Regions from separate parts of the Pectobacterium quasiaquaticum genome, predicted to be linked through region 4. Evidence: predicted binding sites of a transcription regulator. Region 4 holds the regulator's gene; each other region holds the start of a gene.
The links. The regulator CRP, encoded in region 4, controls carbon source genes, mostly activating them, when cyclic AMP is high. The targets are predictions, from matches to a motif close to ATGTGANNNNNNTCACAT.
Positions count from the first base shown of each region.

Region 1: msrB (peptide-methionine (R)-S-oxide reductase MsrB) is a predicted target of CRP. The motif match lies at 2,631-2,648, and genes of this name have one in related genera.
Region 2: IG609_RS18740 (GntP family permease) is a predicted target of CRP. The motif match lies at 2,136-2,153, and genes of this name have one in related genera.
Region 3: focA (formate transporter FocA) is a predicted target of CRP. The motif match lies at 2,423-2,440, and genes of this name have one in related genera.

Region 1 covers NZ_CP065177.1:2,086,034-2,092,172, forward strand. The annotation lists gene IG609_RS09695 (aldo/keto reductase) at 1-371, shown strand, start outside; gene IG609_RS09700 (D-hexose-6-phosphate mutarotase) at 449-1,318, opposite strand; gene gapA (glyceraldehyde-3-phosphate dehydrogenase) at 1,426-2,421, opposite strand; gene msrB (peptide-methionine (R)-S-oxide reductase MsrB) at 2,766-3,185, shown strand; gene IG609_RS09715 (YeaC family protein) at 3,317-3,595, shown strand; gene pncA (bifunctional nicotinamidase/pyrazinamidase) at 3,653-4,300, opposite strand; gene ansA (asparaginase) at 4,319-5,338, opposite strand; gene sppA (signal peptide peptidase SppA) at 5,575-6,139, opposite strand, start outside.
Region 2 covers NZ_CP065177.1:4,090,513-4,096,651, reverse strand. The annotation lists gene IG609_RS18755 (pirin family protein) at 1-362, shown strand, start outside; gene gntR (gluconate operon transcriptional repressor GntR) at 523-1,518, shown strand; gene IG609_RS18745 (gluconokinase) at 1,528-2,040, opposite strand; gene IG609_RS18740 (GntP family permease) at 2,199-3,575, shown strand; gene IG609_RS18735 (YhgN family NAAT transporter) at 3,951-4,544, opposite strand; gene asd (aspartate-semialdehyde dehydrogenase) at 4,843-5,946, shown strand; gene IG609_RS18725 (sensor histidine kinase) at 6,062-6,139, opposite strand, start outside.
Region 3 covers NZ_CP065177.1:1,786,477-1,792,615, reverse strand. The annotation lists gene ycaO (30S ribosomal protein S12 methylthiotransferase accessory factor YcaO) at 297-2,060, shown strand; gene focA (formate transporter FocA) at 2,500-3,360, shown strand; gene pflB (formate C-acetyltransferase) at 3,418-5,700, shown strand; gene pflA (pyruvate formate lyase 1-activating protein) at 5,970-6,139, shown strand, end outside.
Region 4 covers NZ_CP065177.1:3,971,117-3,977,255, reverse strand. The annotation lists gene IG609_RS18230 (aminodeoxychorismate synthase component II) at 425-1,000, shown strand; gene argD (bifunctional acetylornithine/succinyldiaminopimelate transaminase) at 1,120-2,346, shown strand; gene crp (cAMP-activated global transcriptional regulator CRP) at 2,504-3,136, opposite strand; gene IG609_RS18215 (OsmC family protein) at 3,512-3,919, shown strand; gene IG609_RS18210 (phosphoribulokinase) at 4,032-4,901, opposite strand; gene IG609_RS18205 (YheU family protein) at 5,026-5,262, opposite strand; gene IG609_RS18200 (hydrolase) at 5,259-6,139, opposite strand, start outside.

The DNA.
Region 1 (6,139 bases), 1.9 Mb from region 4:
TGACCAATCAGGTGCTTTACCATTTGGCATCGCGCGGTATTGAGTTTGATTTGTTACCGTGGTGTCAGCAACAGCCGCTTCCGGTAATGGCATATTGCCCGCTAGCGCAGGCCGGGCGCTTGCGTGAGGGATTATTCTCGCATCCGGTGGTGAACCGCATTGCGCGTGAACATAACATCACGCCTGCTCAACTTCTACTGGCGTGGGTGATTCGCCAGCCGGGCGTGCTCGCGATTCCAAAAGCCAGTTCTGTGAAGCATGTGCAGGAAAATGCGAAAGCGCTGGACGTGGTGCTATCGAAGGAAGATATCGCACAGCTCGATCAGGCCTTTCCACCGCCGACGCGTAAACAGCATTTGGATGTGGTGTAACGGAAGCGAAAGGATTTGCGGAAAAGGATTTGCAGAATAGGGCGTATGGCGAAATCGGCATACACCCTATCGCGTGGTTATTTCTTGATGCGGATAACCGTTGCCAGACGCGCTGGCGCGTTGACGGAGGCGACAAACGGTTGATTAATGCGCGCAGTTTCCACACACACGAACGTTTTATATCCCTCATCGGTCATATCGCTAATCGTACGAGAGAGCTCAGCACCGGGGTTCCATGACACGACATCGCTATGGTGCGTATGGTGCACTTCGATAGCACGTTTCAGCACAGCGTCATGTACCACACTGGTGTCCTGCGGCTGGGTATAAATGCGGTCTGTACGGTCGGTAAAGACCAGATCGCCTTGCTGCGTTGTCAGCTTGCCCTGATCCACCTTATCAATGAAAGACTCACCCAGGCCAGCAATGCGGATATTGCTGATATCGCCGATATTGAAATAGGTATGCAGCGCGCTGGTAATGCTGTAATCACCATGCGCTTCCAGTTCAATGCCACATTCCTTACCCAGCTTGAAGCGGGCGATGAGCGTGAACGCATGCGGCCAGCTCTTGCGCGTTTCTTCATTGTCTTGCAGCGTGAACGTGAGCTGTACGCCGTGTTCATCTTCGCTGTGGGCGGTAAATTCCCACGGCAGCAGACGGGCAAAACCGTGATTAGGATCGGCGAAAGGGCCAAACCAAGGGAAACAGATCGGGACACCGCCGCGAATCGCAACGTGATGAGTAAAAGGCGTATTGTCGCTCAGCCAGAGCACCGGCTCTTCGTTTGTTGGCTGCCAACTGAGCAGATGCGCACCTTGTAATGCGACTGCCGCGCGAACTTCAGGGTGATCAACGACAATGATGGGTAATTGGTCCAACTGACGCTGGGTGAGGGTGGCGCTAATTTGTTTCGTGACGGGGAGTGAGAACATTGTGTTATGCATGATAGTGCCTTTTTTTGATTGTTTTTCGTGGTAAAAAGAAATCTGCAATAAACAATAAAAAAGGGCGACATCACGTCGCCCTTTTTTCACAGAATCATCGCTGACGCTTATTTAGAGATGTGAGCGATCAGATCCAGAACTTTGTTTGAATAACCAGTTTCGTTATCGTACCAGGAAACCAGTTTCACAAAGTTGTCGCTCAGAGCGATACCCGCTTTAGCATCGAATACGGAAGTCAGTTTTTCACCGTTGAAATCGGTAGAAACGACTTCATCTTCGGTGTAGCCCAGAACGCCTTTCAGCTCGCCTTCAGAAGCGGCTTTGATTGCTGCACAAATTTCTTTGTAAGAAGCAGGTTTTTCCAGGCGTGCAGTCAGGTCAACAACAGAAACGTTCGGGGTAGGAACGCGGAACGCCATACCAGTCAGTTTGCCGTTCAGCTCAGGAATCACTTTACCTACTGCTTTAGCAGCACCGGTAGAAGATGGGATGATGTTCTGTGCTGCGCCGCGGCCGCCGCGCCAGTCTTTGTGAGACGGGCCATCAACCGTTTTCTGCGTTGCAGTGGTTGCGTGAACAGTGGTCATCAGTGCTTCAACGATACCGAAGTTGTCGTTGATGACTTTTGCCAGCGGAGCCAGGCAGTTGGTGGTGCAAGATGCGTTAGAAACGATTTCCTGACCAGCGTAAGTTTTGTGGTTTACGCCCATAACGAACATTGGGGTGTCATCTTTAGATGGACCAGTCAGAACGACTTTCTTCGCACCAGCAGCGATGTGTTTACGTGCAGTCTCGTCAGTCAGGAACAGGCCAGTTGCTTCAGCAACAACATCCACGTTGACTTCGTTCCACTTCAGGTTTGCAGGATCGCGCTCTGCGGTAACACGAATGGTTTTGCCGTTAACAACCAGGTGGCCATCTTTAACTTCAACGGTGCCGTCGAAACGACCATGAGTTGAGTCGTACTTCAGCATATACGCCATGTAATCAGCATCTAACAGGTCGTTGATTGCAACGATCTCGATGTCAGAACGCTCTTGCGCAGCGCGAAAAACAATACGGCCGATACGGCCAAAACCGTTGATACCTACTTTGATAGTCATATATTCCACCAGCTATTGGTTTGTGAATAAAAGGTTGGTTGTAAAATTACAAAAACCTTGCTGAGCGTCAAGCGGAATCGTGTCAATAGTTGCTGTAAGTCAAACCTATGACCAAACTTTGTGCGAAAACCGCTCGACCCTGTAACTAAGTAACATCTAAGCCTGATATGAGGGTGAAATGCATCATATAAAGCCTGTGTGATCTCAATATGTGATTCGCATCACAATTAAATATTGATGCTAATAACATTCCTAATATTAGGCCAGAACGGTCTGTCAGGTTGTTAATTTTTTGTTATAATCAATGATTAATTGAATTGATAACACTCGCTGTGAGACTTCCTATGACTAACGACTCTGCTTCGCGTACCCCATCCGACAATACTGAATTGACAGAGATGCAGCGCTATGTCACCCAGCAACGTGGTACGGAACCTGCATTTTCAGGCAAATTGCTGCATAACAAGCGCACTGGCGCTTATCACTGCCTGTGCTGCCAGGCTCCGCTGTTTTATTCCGACAGTAAATACGACACCGGCTGTGGCTGGCCAAGCTTCGATCAGCCCGTTTCTTCAGAGGCGATTCGCTATCTGGAAGATGATTCACACAATATGCGCCGTATTGAGATCCGCTGCGGGCAGTGTGATGCGCATCTGGGGCACGTTTTCCCTGATGGCCCGAAAACCACGGGCGAACGCTACTGCGTGAATTCGGCTTCACTGAGTTTCATCGACGACATTGATGGCGAACGCGTTGACGGGTAATCTGTCTGTGATAGGTGCGACGGCGATAAACTAGATGATAGTTGGCTTTAAACGATTCAGCTACTAAAAACGCTGTTAGCACAGAAACCCAGTAAGAATAAACCTGACCTTTCTCGGAGCAGAAACCGGATATGGAACTCAATGATCTGATCGACGCTATGACGCCAGAAATTTACCAACGGTTAGTCACGGCGGTGGAACTGGGCAAATGGCCAGACGGTGTCGCGTTGACGGCTGAACAGAAAGAAAATTGCCTGCAAATGGTGATGATGTGGCAGGCTCGCCATAACGAACAGGCTGAACACATGACGATTGGCACTGATGGCGAAATCGTGATGAAGAGTAAGCAAGAGCTGAAGCGCGAGTTTAACATCGCTGACGCCATTATTACGCTGAAACCCAACGCGTAAAACATAAGCAGGCAGCCGCAATGGCTGCCGCTGTTCCCGTTGTCAGTAGCCGTAGCGTTAGTGGGTGGCAGACAACGTAGTAAGAAACTGCGCCATATCCGTCAGTATCGCCCCACGTTGTGTCATTTCCAGTAATGCGGATTCACTGTCATCTGACGAAAGATTCACGCCACGACAGCCATCCACCAAGACTTCGGTGTGATAGCCCAGCGCAATCGCATCCAGCACGCTGAACTTGACGCAATAATCGGTCGCCAGCCCCAGAATAATCAAATGGGTGATGTGATTGGCGTGTAGCCACGCATCCAATTCGGTTTTCACCCGATGTCCGTTATCGAAAAAAGCGCTATAGCTATCGATCTCCGGCTGGGTTCCTTTTCGCACTACCCACTGAATGGCTGATTGATTCAGTGCTGGATGAAAATCAGCGCCGGTTGTTCCCTGCACACAGTGAATCGGCCACCAGATCTGCGGCCAACCGTTTAACTCACCGAGTTCTCCGACCTTGGTATTCGCATTAACCGCAAAACTGCCGTGATTAGCGGGGTGCCAATCCTGACTGGCAATCACTGGAACGCCAGCGGCGACGCAGGCTTCAATAGCGCGGTTAGCCACCTCAATGACGCGGTCGCCTTCGTTAACGGGCAATGCGCCACCGGGACAAAAATCATTTTGCAGATCAACTAATAGCAATGCTTTTTTCATTACGACTCCGTGATTGATTCAGTCTTTATCGCTCAATTCCCCGAGCAGGTTTTTCTGCATCAACTGGCGAATGTCATCGGCGCTTAGGTCTTGCTGGCTCAGTAAGTAATGCAGTTTGGTCAATGCGGCTTCGACCGTCATGTCAAAGCCACTGATAACGCCTGCATGCGCCAGCGCATTGCCTGTCGCATAGCCGTCCATGTTAACGCGCCCAGAAATACACTGTGTCAGGTTAACGACTACAATGCCGCGAGCAGAGGCTTCACGTAATTCATGCAGCAGCCCCGGGCTTTGCGGTGCGTTGCCAACGCCGTAGGAGCGCAGGATAAGTGCTTTCACCGGTTGACGGAGGAAATTGCTGATGACATCGGCAGAAATGCCGGGGTAAATCGTAATTACCCCGATAGGCTGCGGCGTAATGTGATGCACTTTCAGCGGCGGACAGTTGCTACATTCCACGGTCGGTGCCAGCCGACGAATATGGATACCGGCTTCCAGCAGCGGCGGATAGTTGGGGGAAGCGAAGGCATCAAAGCCGTCCGCGTGAGCTTTGGTGGTGCGGTTGCCGCGCAGCAGTTTGTTATTGAAGAAGAGGGCGACTTCATTAATCGGATGATTAGCCGCAACGTACAGCGCGTTCAGCAGGTTGGTCTGACCGTCCGAGCGCAATTCCGCTAACGGAATTTGTGACCCTGTCACGATAACCGGTTTGGCAAGATTTTCCAGCATAAACGAGAGCGCAGAGGCGGTGAACGCCATCGTGTCAGTACCATGCAGAATCACGAAACCGTCGTAATCATCGTAGTGGTTTTGAATATCGTCCGCGATGGATTGCCAATCCGCTGGCGTCATATCAGACGAATCGATCAGCGGATCATATTCATGAATTGTGAACGACGGCATCTCTTCACGGTGGAATTCCGGCATGTTTGCCAACTGCTGCTGTAAATGACCGGATACCGGAACATAGCCATTAGCAGAGCGCTGCATGCCGATAGTGCCGCCCGTATAGGCGACATAAATGGATTTCTTTCGCATGGTGGTGTGAGTCAGGCTTAAACCGAGAATTATAGAGGGAAAAACAGCCCGATAATACTATCATAAGCAATGACTATTACTATCGGGCTATACCCGTCATACTTCAAGCTGCTTGTGCGTTGGCAGCGTTCAGTCACCCGAATCACTTACCTGAGTAAGCTCATCGGGATGCCTTCTCTTGCCGCCTTCACGCAACTCGAATTATTTAGGGTACATATTGGCGACTACTGTAAACGCTACCGGACTTCTCCGCAGGTGAGGCAAAATGCATACCGGTTCTGCGGGTCGTTCAGGTTATTCATGATGGACGGCTGTGACCGCATGGCTTCCGCCAGCTGTGCGACCGGTGCTGGCAGCATAGACTGGACGGCAACGGGCAGCAGGGCATAAACGGAAGCGTTCACCTGATTCAGCATCGTGTCGAGCAAACTTGGCTGTTCGGCATACCAGTTCAACTGATATTGCCCCAGTTTTGCCAGCTCAGCGGCTTTCTTCACGGCATCATCAAAATCGCCGATCTGATCGACCAAACCATTTTCTTTCGCGTCGCTACCGACCCAGACGTGACCTTGTGCGATCTGATCGATTTGCTCAGGCGTTTTCTTACGCGCCTGCGCCACGATATCAATGAAGTTCTTATAACCGCGTTCGATACTTAACTGCATCATCTGCGAGAATTCAGGCGGCAGCGATTTCGTGATCGACAGATCGGCCAGCGGAGAAGTGGCAACGCCATCCGTGTGGACGCCAAGGCTTTCCAGCGAATTCTCGAACGTGGTAATCACGCCAAAAATACCGATA
Region 2 (6,139 bases), 120 kb from region 4:
TGCACCTGTATCAAATCTGGATTATCCCAGAAAAAACCGGGCTGACGCCGCGCTACGAGCAGAAACGCTTTGATGTGCAGCAAGGGCGTCAACTGGTGCTGTCCCCGGATGCGCGTGAAGGCTCGCTGAAAGTCTTTCAGGACATGACGCTGTGGCGCTGGGCGCTGAAAGCGCAGGAGCAATCGGTGTACCAGATTCAGGCCGGTCGCCGCGTCTGGATTCAGGTGGTGCGCGGTACGGTAGAGATTAACGGCCAGAAAGCGGAAGCTAGCGATGCGTTTGCAGTGTGGGACGAAACGGCGATCTCCGTACACGCCAGCGAGGACAGCGAAATCCTGCTGTTTGATCTGCCGCCAGTATGATGGCGAATGAAAAAAGTGAAGAAGCCCGCGTAGGAAAGGACGCGGGCTTTTTATTTATCACGACCTGATTACATCATTCAGATTCTGCCCTCAGTCTTTACTTTCTTAATGCTTTTTTTGTTAGACTTAGATTACTGTTTTTCAGGCATTTTAGTCGACGATGAAGAAAAAAAGACCCGTTCTCCAGGACGTTGCTGACCGCGTGGGTATTACCAAAATGACGGTAAGCCGTTATTTGCGTAATCCCGCTCAGGTATCCGCCGCGTTGCAGGAAAAGATCGCTATTGCATTGGATGAGCTGGGCTATATCCCCAACCTCGCGCCGAATATGCTCGCCAGCTCCACCAGCCGAGCGATTGGCGTACTGCTGCCGTCATTAACCAATCAGGTTTTCGCCGAAGTCTTGCGCGGGATTGAACGCACGGCGGAAGCGCACGGCTACCAGACCATGCTGGCGCATTATGGCTATCATCCTGACAGAGAAGAACAGCGTCTGACTTCCCTGCTGTCGTATCACATCGATGGGCTTATTCTGGCTGAACGTACCCACACGCCGCGAACGCGCCAGATGCTGGACGTTGCTGGTATTCCGGTCGTCGAACTGATGGATTCCGTCTCGCCCTGTCTGGATATGGCTGTCGGGTTTGATAACGTTGAAGCCGCTCGACAGATGACGCTGCGTATGGTCGCGCTGGGGCATCGTCATATCGTCTATCTCGGTGCGCGTCAGGATGAGCGTACGATTATGCGCAGTCAGGGCTACGAGCAAGCGATGTGGGAAAGCGGGCTCAAGAGCTATTGCGTGATGAGTGAGCGGGCGTCTTCCTATTCGCTTGGTGGCGAACTGCTGCGGCAGACGCAGGCGGAATACCCGCAGGTCGACAGCGTGTTTTGCACCAATGATGACTTAGCCGTCGGCGCGATGTTCGAATGCCAGCGGCAGGGGCTGCGCGTGCCGGATGACATTGGCGTAGCCGGTTTCCACGGGCACGACATTGGTCAGGCGATGGTGCCGAAGCTGGCTAGCGTACTGACACCGCGTGAATATATGGGACGCGTCGGCACCGAACAACTGCTGGCTCGTCTGCGGGGCGAGCCAGTGACGCAGGAGAGGGTCGATGTCGGCTTTACCGTGCTGGACGGCGAAAGCCTCTAAGCCGCTGCGTTAGCCTGCCGCGCGCAGTGCGTCAACGCAGCGCTGCACGACGTCTTCCCGGGTGCCGTCAATATCGACTTTCAGGACATCCGGCTCATCGCTATCCGGTTCTTCCAGCGCATCGAACTGGCTTTTCAGTAGTTCTGTCGGCATGAAGTGGCCTGCTCTGGCTTTGTGACGCTCCAGAACCAGCTCAAAGCTACCTTTCAAATAGATAAACACCATCTTTTCGTTGCCTTCGCGCAGGCGGTCGCGGTAACGCTTTTTCAGCGCGGAACAGACGATGATGCCGGTCTCGTTTTTGTGCGCCAGGCTGTAGGCAACATCGCTGAGTCGCTCCAGCCATGGTGCGCGGTCGTCGTCATTCAACGGCGTGCCGCTGGCCATTTTCTGGATATTCGCGCGCGGGTGCAGATCGTCGCCGTCAATAAATTTTGCCTGAATGGCGCGGCCAAGTTCAGCGCCAACTGAGGATTTTCCACTGCCTGATACGCCCATCAGAATAATGCTTCGACCTGACATAATTTGATCTCTATCCCAAACTGTAAATTAAATGATACTTAATGGTTCCATACTTTAACATGTTACCCGTATCATGTTACCGGTATCAAATGATGATGTGATACACCTCACAAACAATTAGCCAACCCAGACCGAGTGCCCTAAAGAGATTATTAACGATGACAGAAATCACCTCCGCCTATAGCGCCAGTGTGTTGTTGACCATTGCCGCTGGTGCAGTCGCACTGTTATTGGTGCTGATTATGCGCTTTAAAATCCATGCGTTCCTGGCGCTGACACTCGTCAGTCTGGTAACAGCATTGGTAACAAAAACACCTTACGAAAAGATTGTGCCGACGCTGCTGAGTGGTTTCGGTAGTACGCTGGCATCCGTTGCCCTGCTGGTTGGACTAGGGGCAATGATTGGCCGCCTGTTAGAGGTGACCGGCGGCGCGAATGTGCTGGCGGATACGCTGATTAATAAATTTGGCGAACATCGTGCACCTTTTGCGCTAGGGGTCGCTTCTCTGCTGTTCGGCTTCCCGATCTTTTTTGATGCCGGTCTGGTTGTTATGCTGCCGATTATTTTCAGCGTGGCAAAGCGCTTCGGTGGCTCGACGCTAAAATATGCGTTTCCTGCGGCGGGCGCGTTTGCCGCTATGCACGCCTTGGTACCCCCACATCCCGGCCCCGTTGCTGCGAGTGAATTGTTAGGCGCCAACATCGGCCTGCTGGTGATTATCGGGGGCCTCATCGCGCTACCGACCTGGTATTTCGGCGGCTACCTCTATGGGTTGTACGCCGGTAAAAAATTCGACATCAAACTGCCTGCAAGCTTCTTGTCTGCGGTTGAAACGGATACCGCTGTTAAACCACCGCGCTTTTCCGTGGTGTTGAGTATTCTGCTGCTGCCATTAGTGCTGATTTTTCTCGATACCGGGCTGAATACGCTAACGGTGATGGGAATAGTGAGCGGTGATAACGGTGTTGTTCAGTTCTTGCGTATGCTAGGGAAAACCCCTGTTGCGTTACTGATCACGGTGTTTTTTGCTTTGATGGTCTTTAGCGGCAGCAAAAGCCGAGCGCATCTGGAAAAAATTTGTGATGGGGCATTAGGGCCAATTTGCGCCATTATTCTGGTAACTGGCGCAGGTGGCATGTTCGGTGGTGTTCTGCGTGCCAGCGGAATTGGCAACGCGCTATCCGGTGCACTGGCAGATACGGGCATGCCTGTTATCGTTGCTGCATTTGTGGTGTCGATGGCACTGCGTGTAGCGCAGGGTTCTGCAACGGTGGCACTGACGACGACGGCAGCGCTGATGGCGCCCACAGTGGCGGCGACCACAGGATTAAGCCAGTTTGACCTGTGCTTTATCGTAGTGGCGATTGCGGGCGGGGCGACCGTGCTGTCGCATGTGAACGACTCGGGTTTCTGGCTAGTCAGTCGTTTCCTTGAAATGGATGAGAAAACGACCCTGAAAACCTGGACGGTGATGGAAACGCTGCTCGGCACCATCGCGTTCCTGATAGCGTTAGTGGGAAGTATTCTTCTCTGATGTGTTTAGCCCCCTCCTTGCGGAGGGAGGCTTTTAGTCACATTTTTATGCCGACCAAGAGACGGTTTCGTGCGCGATAATGTCGTTATTTTCATGCTACTTCGTAGCACGCGCCCGACATGGGGCGGCTCAAACGCCGCTCGGCCCATGACCCCAGGCTTCTGGCTAAATTATGCCGCTACGCGGTGCCATCGGCGTTCATGACCACTTTTCGAGCCGACTGTGACGCGCTCTCGGCGCGGCACAGCCTTTCGCGGCGTCCTTGCCGCTCACTCGGTGGTCATGCCCATCGCTGCATAATTTTTACGCCAGATAACGTCAACCCCCACACTAATTTGCACATTTATGCATAAGACACAGGGGGAAACGGAGCTGCTATAACTTCATATAAGCACGCACGCCATCGAGGAACATCTGCGTCGATAGCATGACCAGAATCAATCCCATCAATTTCTCCAGCGCACTCACGCCTTTCTCACCCAGCAAGCGCAAGAACACATCCGACATCAGCAGGATGATGAATGAAATCGTCCAGGCGATAAACAGCGCCAGCGTCAGGTGAGGTAGCTGGTTGGGATACTGGTGAGACAGCAGCATCAGCGCCGCGAGGATCGACGGCCCCGCTACCAGTGGAATTGCCATGGGCACCAGAAACGGCTCTTCGCCGGCTGGCAGACCGCTGCTATTGCCTTCCTGCGAAGGGAAAATCATACGAATCGCGATGAGGAACAGCACGATACCGCCGGAAATCGACACGGTTTCGGTGCGAAGATTCAGGAATGCCAGAATGCGTTCACCGGCGAACAGGAAGATCAGCATCAGCCCGAGTGCAATTAGCATTTCACGGATCAGCACTACACGTCGGCGTTTAGGGTCGAGGTGCTTGAGTACGGACATGAAAATCGGCAGATTGCCGAGTGGATCCATAATGAGCAACAGCAGCACTGTTGCGGAGATCATTTCTGTCATGTTGGTTTGTTACTCCCAAAACCTTGTTTCCTGACCGGGGCCATCTTCATGGACTGACCAACGTGATTATCCTGTGCCAGGTTGATGATATTAGAATGACTGCTGAAAAACGGCGTACTATCGAATAAATTCACTTGCGACTTGATGTACATTTTGTAAGGCTGAACGACACAATTATTTACGGGTTTACGACACGACACGCGCAAGCCTCTGCGGCAGATCACTGAGTCAGCAATCACTAAGCGCTATCGACGTTAGCCAGAATTCTTTTTGTTACCCCCAAAGCAGGACAGTTACCATGAAAAATGTTGGTTTTATTGGCTGGCGCGGTATGGTCGGCTCGGTTCTCATGCAGCGCATGGTCGAAGAACGCGACTTTGATGTGATTCACCCGGTATTCTTTTCGACCTCTCAGCATGGCGAGCCTGCACCCGCGCTGGGTGGTCATCAAGGCGTGTTGCAGGATGCTTATAATATTGAAGCACTGCGCGCGCTGGACATCATCATTACCTGTCAGGGCGGTGATTATACCAATGAAGTTTACCCAAAGCTGCGTGAAAGTGGCTGGCAGGGTTATTGGATCGACGCCGCGTCCTCACTGCGTATGAAAGATGACGCGATTATTATTCTGGATCCGGTTAACCACGGTGTGATTCAGCAGGGTCTGGATAAAGGCATCAAAACCTTTGCCGGCGGCAACTGTACTGTCAGCCTGATGCTGATGTCATTGGGCGGCCTGTTTGCGAACAACCTGGTGGAGTGGGTTTCTGCTGCGACGTATCAGGCGGCTTCTGGCGGTGGTGCGCGCCATATGCGTGAGCTGCTGACCCAGATGGGTGCGCTGCATGGTGAAGTGGCGAAAGAGTTACAGGATCCGGCCTCTGCGATTCTGGATATCGAACGTAAAGTGACCGCGTTGACCCGTAGCGGTTCGCTGCCGACGGATAACTTCGGCGTGCCGTTGGCAGGTAGCCTGATTCCGTGGATCGACAAACAGTTGGATAATGGCCAGAGCCGCGAAGAGTGGAAAGGTCAGGCGGAAACCAACAAGATTCTGAGCACCAGTAGCGTCATTCCTGTCGACGGCCTCTGCGTCCGCGTTGGCGCCCTGCGCTGCCACAGCCAGGCGTTCACCATCAAACTGAAAAAAGACGTGGCGCTGTCGGAAATCGAACAACTGCTTGCAACCCACAATGACTGGGTGAAAGTGGTGCCGAACGATCGCGATATCACTATGCGTGAGCTGACGCCTGCTGCGGTAACGGGCACGCTCTCCACGCCGGTGGGTCGTCTGCGTAAGCTGAACATGGGGCCGGAATACCTGTCCGCCTTCACGGTCGGCGATCAGCTGCTGTGGGGAGCTGCTGAACCGCTGCGCCGTATGCTGCGCATCCTGCTGTAGTTAGTTATCTTGCTATCGTTCTTCTACTTTTCTGGCGCAACATCGGTCGATGTTGCGCCACATTTCAATGACGGGCCTGACACTCTTCTTATTACGGTATCTGACGTTCTCTCCATCACGCCACGCTATCCAACTGCTCCAATGCCTGACGGGGTGAGATCAGCGGGACGCGCACTTCGACACGGGTAAATTT
Region 3 (6,139 bases), 2.2 Mb from region 4:
TTTTATCACCGTTGTTACAAATACCATTTTTATAAACCTGACGGTTATAAAAATACCGCTGTTACAAGATAGTAGTTATAACGGAACAACCGCCATAACCACACTACTTTTACCCTGCTATCGGTTTTATCACTCGTCAATCGCGGCTGCAACGCTTATTGCGCTTTCATTATGCAAAACGGCACGTTACGCAGCCTGTTCTTTTTCACTGTTGCCGATCTGTTATGAATAAATAGAGTCTGGGCAGAAAAATCCGTATCATGCCGCTTCCGCTAATCTCGATAAGAGTGAACACCATGACTCAAACGTTTATCCCAGGCAAAGACGCCGCCCTGGAAGATTCCATCGCCCGTTTTCAACAACAGCTCCAAGACCTGGGGTTTAACATCGAAGAAGCGTCATGGCTGAACCCGGTGCCAAATGTCTGGTCTGTCCATATTCGAGACCGCGATTGCCCGCTCTGCTTCACTAACGGCAAAGGCGCCAGTAAGAAAGCGGCACTTGCTTCCGCGTTAGGCGAGTATTTCGAGCGTCTGTCCACCAACTATTTCTTCGCTGACTTCTATCTCGGCAAGACGATCGCCAACGGTGATTTCGTTCACTACCCGAATGAAAAATGGTTCCCGATTCCAGAAGATGATGCGCTACCGGAAGGTATTCTGGATGCCCGTCTGCATCAGTTTTACGATCCTGAGCAGGAACTGAGCGCCAGCGATCTGATCGATCTGCAATCTGGCAATGCCGACAGAGGCATTTGCGCACTGCCGTTTACCCGTCAATCCGATCAGCAAACCGTTTATATCCCGATGAATATCATCGGTAACCTGTACGTATCTAACGGGATGTCCGCAGGTAACACCGCCAACGAAGCCCGCGTTCAGGGGCTGTCTGAAGTGTTTGAGCGCAGCATCAAGAACCGCATCATTTCCGAATCCATCAGCCTGCCAGAAATTCCGCAAGAGGTGCTGAACCGCTACCCAGGCGTGGTCGAAGCGATTGCAACGCTGGAAAAAGAAGGTTTCCCGATTTTCTCTTACGATGCCTCACTGGGCGGGAAATATCCGGTTATCTGCGTGGTGTTGTTTAACCCCGCCAACGGCACCTGCTTTGCCTCCTTCGGCGCGCACCCTGACTTCGGCGTGGCGCTGGAGCGTACCGTTACCGAGCTGCTGCAAGGCCGTGGCCTGAAAGATTTGGACGTGTTCACCCCACCGACGTTCGATGATGAAGAAGTTGCCGAGCACGCTAATCTGGAAACCCACTTTATCGACTCCAGCGGTCTGATCTCTTGGGATATGTTCAAGAAAACAGCGGATTATGAATTTGCCGACTGGAGCTTTAAAGGGTCGACGGAGGAAGAATTCGCTACATTGATGGCGATCTTCAAGCAGGAAGATAAAGAAGTCTACATTGCTGACTATGAGCATCTGGCCGTTTATGCCTGCCGCATCATCGTGCCAGGAATGTCGGACATCTACCCTGCCGACGATCTGTTACTGGCCAATAACAGCATGGGTGCTCACCTGCGTGACACGCTGCTGGCGCTGCCTGACAGCAAATGGGAAAAAGAAGACTATCTGACGCTGTTGCAACAGTTGGATGACGAAGGTCTGGATGATTTCACCCGCATACGCGAGCTGCTTGGCATTGCCACCGGCAAAGATAATGGCTGGCTCACTCTGCGCGTTGGCGAATTGAAAGCCATGCTGGCTCTGGCTGGCGGCGATCTGGATCAGGCGCTGACCTGGACAGAGTGGACGCAAGATTTCAACGACTCCGTCTTTACAGCACAGCGCAGCAATTATTACCGTTGCCTGCAAACGCTGCTGTTACTGGCGCAAGAACCTGAGCGCGATCCAGCAGAATATTATGACGCCTTTACCAAAATGTACGGCAGTGAGACGGTCGATGCCGCCAGCGCCGCCATTGCTGGCGAAACGTGCTTCTATGGTCTGTTTGCCGTGGATGACACCTTTAGCTCTTTACCTGCGCACCAATCGCTGCTGGCTGCCTATGAAAAACTGCAACAGGCGAAACGTCGTTATTGGCAAGCAAAATAATGCCAGAGTGATGCAACCAGCACGCGTTTTATATCGATGAGTGCGATCGAGTACAAATAGCAACCGAGAAATAGCCCTTTATCTTAAAGGGCTATTTTATTGTCCAAAGGGCAATATTTATTATTCATAATGTATAATTAGAACATTGTTATTGAATGGTGAATTTTTAATTAAATTACATCGACAAGGTGGTACTGAAATTCTACAAAACATGATTTTTATTAACGCTAAATCGGTAGGTTTAACGTATGCCATTCAACTCTTTTTGTAAAATTTAAAATATTTTTTTATTATAAAATTCAATAAATTAACCATAAAATCTCGGTATTACACCCTCCCCACCAACCTGTTAATTTCTTGCAATATGATCCACGTCAAATTTTACCGTATACTGCTTTGTTAGTATCTCAACGCTGATAATTTTTAAGAGAGAGTTAGTGTGAAAGCTGACAACCCCTTTACTCTATTACTTCCGGCCGCTATGGCAAAAGTTGCTGAAGACGCCGGAGTCTATAAAGCTACCAAACAACCGTACACGACGTTTTATTTAGCGATCACTGCGGGGGTGTTTATTTCGATCGCCTTCGTCTTTTATATTACGGCTACCACGGGGACCGCAACGATTCCTTTCGGCATCGCGAAGTTGATCGGTGGTATCTGTTTCTCCCTTGGCCTCATGTTGGTGGTCGTCTGCGGTGCAGACTTGTTTACCTCAACCGTTCTCATCGTGATTGCCAAAGCCAGTGGACGTATTACCTGGAAGCAACTAGCCTGTAACTGGGCAAATGTTTATGTCGGTAACCTGATTGGCGCGCTTTTCTTCGTTGGACTTATCTGGTTCTCGGGAGAGCATATGGTCGCAAACGGTGCGTGGGGGCTTAACGTCCTGAAAACAGCTGAACACAAACTTGAACACACGTTTGTTGAAGCACTGTGTCTGGGTATTCTGGCCAACCTGCTGGTTTGTCTGGCCGTGTGGATGAGTTATTCCGGCCGTACGCTTACAGACAAAATGTTTGCCATGATTCTGCCTGTCGCCATGTTTGTTTCCAGCGGCTTTGAGCACAGTATCGCCAACATGTTCATGATTCCTATGGGCATCGTTATCAAAAATTTTGCGACCCCAGAATTCTGGGATGCCATTGGCATGGTGCCGTCTCAGTTTGAACATTTAACCGTTAGCCACTTTATCACCGACAATCTGATTCCCGTCACCCTAGGGAACATCATCGGCGGTGGCGTAATGGTCGGTTTGACATATTGGGTAATTTATTTGCGCGGTGGAGACAAGCACCACTAAGGTGCAATCGGCCGCAACGTCGGGTTTTAAGAAATCCATATCAAAGGTAGGTGTAAAATGACCGAGCTGAATGAAAAATTGGCCAATGCATGGCAAGGCTTTAGCAAAGGTGAATGGCAGGATAACGTCAATGTTCGTGACTTTATCCAGAAAAACTACACGCCGTATGAAGGTGATGAGTCTTTCCTGGCTGGCGCAACTAAAGCGACCTCAGCGCTGTGGGACAGCGTTATGGAAGGCATCAAACAGGAAAACCGTACTCACGCGCCTGTTGATTTTGATACTAATGTTGCTGCAACTATCACGTCTCACGACGCGGGATACATCAACAAAGGTCTGGAAAAAATCGTTGGTCTGCAGACTGACGCTCCGCTGAAACGTGCGTTAATTCCGTTCGGCGGCATCAAAATGGTTGAAGGTTCATGCAAAGTTTACGGCCGTGAACTGGATCCTCAACTGAAAAAAATCTTCACCGAATACCGCAAAACGCACAACCAGGGCGTGTTCGATGTTTACACTCCAGATATCCTGCGTTGTCGTAAATCAGGCGTTCTGACTGGTCTGCCAGATGCTTACGGCCGTGGTCGTATCATCGGTGACTACCGTCGCGTTGCGCTGTACGGTATCGACTATCTGATGAAAGACAAGTTTGCCCAGTTCACTTCTCTGCAATCCAAACTGGAAAACGGCGAAGATCTGGAAGCAACAATCCGTCTACGTGAAGAAATTGCTGACCAGCATCATGCGCTGAGCCAAATTAAAGAAATGGCCGCTAAATATGGCTGTGACATTTCTGGCCCAGCAGCGACAGCTCAGGAAGCCGTGCAGTGGACTTACTTCGGCTATCTGGCTGCGGTGAAATCACAGAATGGTGCGGCAATGTCCTTCGGACGCGTCTCCACCTTCCTCGATATCTACCTTGAGCGCGACCTGAAAGCAGGTAAAATCACTGAAGAAGAAGCTCAGGAAATGATTGACCATCTGGTCATGAAACTACGTATGGTGCGTTTCCTGCGTACGCCTGAGTATGATGAGCTGTTCTCTGGTGACCCAATCTGGGCAACAGAATCTCTGGCAGGTATGGGTCTGGATGGTCGTACTCTGGTGAGCAAAACCAGCTTCCGCTTCCTGAACACCCTGTACACCATGGGGCCGTCTCCAGAACCAAATATGACCATTCTGTGGTCTGAAAAATTGCCGCAAAGCTTTAAAAACTATGCAGCTAAAGTCTCCATCGATACCTCTTCTCTGCAATACGAGAATGACGATCTGATGCGTCCTGACTTTAACAATGATGACTACGCGATTGCTTGTTGCGTAAGCCCGATGATCGTTGGCAAACAAATGCAGTTCTTTGGTGCGCGTGCAAACCTGGCGAAAACTATGCTGTACGCGATCAACGGCGGCGTCGACGAAAAACTGAAAATGCAGGTTGGTCCGAAATCAGCCCCGATCAAAGGCGACGTTCTGAACTTCGACGAAGTGATGGAGCGTATGGATCACTTCATGGATTGGTTGGCTAAACAATACGTCACCGCTCTGAATATCATTCACTACATGCATGACAAATACAGCTACGAAGCGTCGCTGATGGCACTGCATGACCGTGACGTGTTCCGTACTATGGCGTGTGGTATCGCGGGTCTGTCTGTTGCTGCTGACTCCCTGTCTGCCATCAAATATGCCAAAGTTAAACCCATTCGTGATGAAGATGGCTTGGCTATCGACTTTGATATCGAAGGTGAATATCCACAATTCGGTAACAACGATTCTCGCGTAGATGAACTGGCTTGTGATCTGGTTGAACGTTTCATGAAGAAAATTCAGAAACTGAATACCTACCGTGGTGCAACACCAACGCAGTCTGTTCTGACCATCACCTCTAACGTGGTATATGGTAAGAAGACGGGTAACACGCCAGATGGCCGCCGTGCAGGTGCGCCGTTCGGACCAGGTGCTAACCCAATGCATGGCCGCGATCAGAAAGGCGCCGTGGCTTCTCTGACTTCTGTTGCTAAACTGCCGTTTGCTTACGCGAAAGATGGTATTTCTTATACCTTCTCCATCGTCCCTAACGCGTTAGGTAAAGATGACAATGTGCGTAAAGCTAACCTTGCCGGCCTGATGGATGGTTACTTCCACCACGAAGCCAGCATCGAAGGCGGTCAGCACCTGAACGTCAACGTCATGAACCGTGAAATGCTGCTTGATGCGATGGAAAACCCAGAGAAATATCCGCAGTTGACCATCCGCGTATCTGGCTACGCAGTGCGTTTCAACTCACTGACGAAAGAACAGCAACAAGACGTCATCACCCGTACTTTCACACAGTCAATCTAATTTCCATGGCTGTCTGAAAAGGCGTAAAATAAAGGCTCCACGTCAGTGGGGCCTTTTTCTCGCCCTCACTTGTCGTTCAGGGTGTTAGCCTGTTTTGCCAGCCCGCTATGTTGCCCTCATCGTGTGGATGGCTCGCAAAACAGATTCGACGCAGCATCTGTCATACGGTGTTTTTCTGTCAGCAATCCCTGTCAGAGTGATACTTGCTTTCTTATGACTGCGCTCATAAAGACCGCTATTGTTCGGTCAAATTTGGAGAAAACCTCGCAATGTCACTTATCGGTCGCATCCACTCCTTTGAATCCTGTGGCACCGTCGATGGCCCAGGCATCCGTTTCATCATCTTCTTTCAGGGCTGCCTGATGCGCTGCCTGTATTGCCATAACCGTGATACTTGGGATACGCACAGCGGTAAGGAAGTCACGGTTGAAGAACTCAT
Region 4 (6,139 bases):
AATGCCTTCGGGCGACCACAAACACTTCCGTAGCCTGCAAGGAAAAACACGCTCAGTTGCGTGTGGTAAATCTGCCAGCCTTTGAAAGCAGATATCACCGGGTAGTTTGAACGTCGTTGCGAGCGTGGTGATGAAGGTTCGTTTTGACTACTTTACTTCAAGCCCAACATTGCCGTGGGCTTACTATACCCAGTCAGAGAACGGCTTCCATACTGCAGCCGAAGATCCCATTATTGCCTGAGACATGCACCTCAACTGCTGTGTCATGCATCTGACACACCCCTTTCATGCCGGAGACGGGTACAATGGTTTTTCCGTTTTAGCCCAAATAAGAAGGTATTGAAAAAAATTGTGGGTATTACAGCGGGTATCAAAAGGGTGTTTAAATTATAAATTCATTATTTATAAATAACTTAAGTAAAATATGCTGCTAATTATCGATAACTACGATTCCTTTACCTACAACCTTTACCAATACTTTTGTGAGCTTGGCGCCCAAGTCGTGGTGAAGCGTAATGATGAACTGACGCTGCGTGAGATTGAACAGCTTGCGCCTGAGCGATTGGTGATTTCTCCCGGCCCCTGCACGCCAGATGAGGCGGGTATTTCACTGGCGGCTATTCGTCACTTTGCCGATAAATTGCCTATTTTGGGCGTGTGTCTTGGTCATCAGGCGATGGGGCAGGCGTTCGGCGCTCGGGTGGTGAGGGCACGACAGGTGATGCACGGTAAAACCTCAGCAATTGCGCACAGCGATACGGGGGTTTTTACGGGGCTGGCTCAGCCGTTGACGGTCACCCGCTACCATTCACTCATTATTGATTCCGCCTCGCTACCCGATTGCTTTGAAGTTACGGCTTGGAGCGAACATGAAGGAACGCGTGATGAGATTATGGGGATTCGCCATCGCGCATTGCCGCTGGAAGGGGTGCAGTTTCACCCAGAGAGCATTCTTAGCCAACAAGGGCATCAGCTTTTGGATAATTTCCTTAAAATTTAGCTATATAGAAAGTTATTCTCCTCAGTAGCCGATTTAATATTGCCTGAAATTGATTTTTTATGCATATTTAGTGACTATATTTTCATTCCGATATGATGGACAGCAGAGTGAGGCAGCAAATGGCAGCAGAGCAGAAAGCAGTGACACGGGATACTCACGATAAAGTGATTTTGCCAGTTTATGCACCCGCGAAGTTTGTACCCGTGAAAGGTAAAGGGAGTCGCGTCTGGGATCAGGACGGCCGCGAGTATATCGATTTCTCCGGCGGTATTGCGGTTACGGCGCTGGGTCACTGTCATCCTGCATTGGTGAACGCGTTGCAGCAGCAGGGTGAAAAGCTGTGGCATACCAGCAATATTTTCACTAATGAGCCTGCGTTGCGCCTCGCCAGCAAATTGATTGATGCGACTTTTGCCGACCGTGTGTTTTTTGTTAACTCCGGTGCTGAGGCCAATGAAGCTGCCTTCAAGCTGGCGCGTCACTATGCGGTTAAACGCCATAGTCCGTATAAAACCAAGATCATCGCCTTCTACAATGCATTCCATGGTCGGACGCTGTTCACCGTCTCAGTCGGCGGACAGCCTAAATATGCCGATGGTTTCGGGCCGAAGCCTGCCGATATTGTTCATGTTCCCTTCAACGATCTGGCTGCGGTTAAAGCGGTGATGGACGATCACACCTGTGCAGTCGTGCTTGAGCCGGTTCAGGGTGAAGGGGGGATTACGCCTGCTACGCCTGAATTTTTACAAGGCGTTCGCGAGCTGTGCGATCAGCACAAGGCGCTGCTGGTGTTTGATGAAGTGCAGAGCGGAATGGGGCGTACTGGCAAACTATTTAGCTACATGCACTACGGCATTACGCCGGATATTCTCACAACGGCTAAAGCATTGGGTGGTGGTTTCCCAATTAGCGCGATGCTGACGACGGAAGAGATCGCATCGGCCATGACGGTTGGGGTGCACGGCACCACCTATGGCGGCAACCCGCTGGCCTGTGCGGTAGCGGAAGCCGCGCTGGATATTATCAATACGCCAGAAGTGCTGTCAGGTGTAGCGGATCGCCACGATCGCTTTGTCAGCGAGCTTGAGAAAATCAATCAGCAGTACGATGTATTCAAACAGATCCGCGGTATGGGGCTGTTACTGGGGGCTGAACTGAAACCGCAATGGCACGGTCGTGCGGGCGAGTTTCTGGCGGCGGCAACGGCTCAGGGGCTTATGGTGCTGATGGCTGGGCCGAACGTAATCCGCTTTGTGCCATCTTTGATCATTGATGAAGAGGATATTGCGCAGGGGATGGCAAAATTTGCTAAAGCCGTCGCGCAGGTCGTTAACGCAGCAGACTGATTATGCTCTCAAAAGATCAGCCATAAAAAACGTAGGGAACGTTTTTCAACGTTGCGTTAGCAACGACCCGTAGGGTGGCGAGCAGGAAGCTCGCCATAAAAAAAGCGTGAGGCCGAGGCTTCACGCTTTTTTATTGGTAGGGTACAGCGACAGGGGCTTAGCGAGTGCCGTAAACGACAATCGTTTTACCGTGTGCAGAGATCAGATTCTGGTCTTCTAACATTTTCAGAATGCGGCCCACGGTTTCACGCGAGCAGCCAACGATTTGCCCAATTTCCTGACGGGTAATTTTTATTTGCATGCCATCTGGATGCGTCATGGCATCAGGTTGTTTGGCCAGGTTGAGTAGGGTTTGGGCAATACGGCCGGTCACATCAAGGAAGGCGAGGTTGCCGACCTTCTCAGAGGTAACCTGAAGTCTGCTTGCCATTTGTGCAGACAGGCGCATGAGGATATCCGGGTTAACCTGGATGAGCTGGCGGAATTTTTTATAGGAAATTTCGGCCACTTCACAGGCGGTTTTTGCCCGAACCCATGCGCTGCGTTCCTGACCTTCTTCAAACAGGCCGAGCTCGCCGATAAAATCGCCCTGATTGAGGTAGGAGAGAATCATTTCCTTGCCTTCTTCATCTTTGATTAGCACTGCGACAGAGCCTTTCACGATGTAGTAAAGCGTTTCTGCTTTTTCACCTTGGTGAATCAGCGTGCTCTTCGATGGATACTTGTGAATATGACAATGGGAAAGGAACCATTCGAGAGTTGGGTCTGTTTGCGGTTTGCCGAGAACCATTCGCTATCATCCTCTGTTGTAATTCACTGCGCAAATTACAGGGGTCAGAGTTCCCTGTACGGCGTGTTTTACTGCTAAAAAAATAAAATTCAGTCTAGGCAGAATGACGTCAGGGAATATACTGAAACCACTGTACCCTTTATTTTCCGGTTGCTGCCTTGCCGCACCGTAAACGTGGCTGGGGTATGTCTGGCCAGGCCATCATCTTCTTCGTTTCTGGGTTTGTCCAGAAAAGGTCTATTCTGTTTTCGTTTTAACACAGCTTGAAGGACGTGTCTTGTGTTGTCTCGCTTCAGCATGACAAAGCGCTGATTAACGCTGGTTTTTGTACAGTAACGGTATAAATTTTCAAAAAATTTTTAGTGGAGAGGCATCATGCAGGCACGGGTGAAATGGGTTGAAGGCTTAACGTTTTTGGGCGAATCTGCATCAGGGCATCAGATATTGATGGACGGCAATTCCGGTGATAAAGCGCCCAGTCCGATGGAAATGGTGTTGATGTCTGTAGGCGGATGCAGCGCGATTGATGTGGTATCGATTCTGCAAAAAGGCCGCAACGATGTAGCGGATTGTGAAGTGAAATTAACGTCAGAGCGTCGGTCTGACGCACCGCGTTTATTTACCCACATCAATCTGCATTTTATCGTGACGGGAAAAGGGTTGACCGACAAAGTTGTCGAGCGAGCCGTCGCACTGTCGGCGGAAAAATACTGCTCTGTAGCACTGATGCTGGGTAAAGCCGTTGAGGTGACGCACAGCCACGAAATTAGAGTGCTGGAATAATCCCTTTCTCTGGGCACTCATTCTGGTCACTTAAGCCTGTTATTAGGGGAAACACAGGGGAGGTTCCGGTAGGGAGGCCTCACCCCTATGGCCGCCCCGTGTATCTCGATGCTTATTCGATAGTTTTCCCTTCAATTAACCGCTGCACCAGCGGCGCCATGATCAATTCCATCGCCAGCCCCATCTTCCCGCCGGGAACGACCAGCGTGTTGATGTGCGAAATAAAGGAACCCTGCAACATGGCGAGCAGATAGGGGTAATCAATATTGTCCAATCCCTGAAAATGAATCACGACGAAGCTTTCGTCCAGTGACGGAATCGATTTGGCTGCGAACGGGTTGGAGGTGTCCACGGTAGGCACACGCTGGAAGTTGATGTGTGTGCGAGAGAACTGTGGCGTGATATAGGTGATGTAGTCTTCCATTGAGCGGACGACGGAATCCATCACCGCTTCACGCGAGTGACCGCGCTCATTAACGTCACGAATCAGCTTTTGAATCCATTCCAGGTTGACGATCGGCACCACGCCGACGAGTAAATCGACATGCTGTGCCACGTCGTTTTGTTCGGTGACTACGCCGCCGTGCAATCCTTCATAGAACAGGATGTCCGTGGGTTCCGGCATTGGCTCCCACGGCGTGAACGTTCCGGGAACCTGATTATAGGGAATGGCTTCATCATAGGTATGAAGGTATTTACGCGTCTGACCGAGCCCGTGCAGGCCATATTCGATAAACGACTGTTCCAGCAGGCTGAAATCATTCGCTTCTGGGCCGAAATAGCTGATGTGGCGTCCTGAATCACGCGCTTTACGAATCGCCATATCCATTTCCGGGCGGGTATAGCGGTGAAAGCTATCGCCTTCCAACTGGGCTGCACGCAGATCAAACTGCTGGAAAATCTTACGGAAGGCCAGACTGGTTGTTGTGGTTCCCGCTCCGCTGGAGCCGGTAACCGCAATAATCGGATGCTGATGTGACATAAGACGCGTGACTCCGTGATCGCGAGGTTCGCATAGACCGAAGGCCTGCGCGCATCCTCAAAAAAGACGTAATTATTATCATTGTTAGCATGTTTGACGCGTTCTTTCACGACTTTCGCCATGCTCAATAAGGGGCATGTCCTCCAGCATTGAGCTGGTTGCGGGGCATGATATTGAGGGTTTCATGTAACTCAGACCACACCAACACCACCTTGCCAGACTGGAGTTGGCCGCGGATATCTTCCACTTTCTGCGCCAGCGATCGCTCCTGTTCGCCGTAATCGGTGCCTTCCCGCAGGACGAAAGATTCGATGATGCTATCCAGTGTTTCTGGATCGAGCTGTTGCCAGGGAATAATCACGCGATCTCTCCTGAATAAAAAATTCCTGATTCAAAGGGTGCCTGAGTAAAAACGGTGCCTGAAGAAAAAGAGTCGCTGGCTTGGTCCAAAAATGGGCTAAGCCAGTTGGGAATGCGCTGTTCCAGCCACATTTCCGGTTTCAGCAACGTTCCTCCGACGAAGCCGACATGCCCACCATGTTCCGTCAGTTGATACTCAATATTAGACGGTAACTGCGACAGATCGGGAATCACCTCCGACGTCATGAAGGGATCGTCCTTCGCATGGATAATGAGAAGCGGTTTACGAATCTGAGGCAACAGTGGCAGAGCGCTACAGCGTCGATAGTAGTCGGCTGCATCGCGGAAGCCGTGGATACGTGAGGTAATGACGTCATCAAACTCTCGCAACTGGCGGATTCGCTTCAACTGCGGCAACTGAATCGGCAGTGTATCTGGATAAGCCGCCAGCTTGCGACCGGCGTTTTGTTTCAACAGGCGCAGCAGGTAGTGTTGATAGACGCGAGAGAAACCCTGTTCCATCCGACGGCTACAGGGTTCGAGCATCAGTGGCGCGGAAACAATGACGGCCGCGGACAGGGAACAGGATTCGCCTTGCTGCGCGAGCAGGTAGGCCAGCATGTTGCCGCCGAGAGACACGCCAATGGCGGCGGTAGGCGCATTGCCCTGCGTCTCTTGCATCCAACGCAGGAAATAGCTGGCATCGCTGGTTTCGCCGGAATGATAAATGCGCTTCATTCGGTTGGGTTTCCCGCTGCATCCACGAAAATGCATGATGACGGCCAGCCAGCCGCGCTGCTTACAGGCATGCAGCAGGCCGTGGGCATAGGGGCTATGAAAGCTGCCCTCTAGCCCGTGGAACAGCACCACGCGCGGTT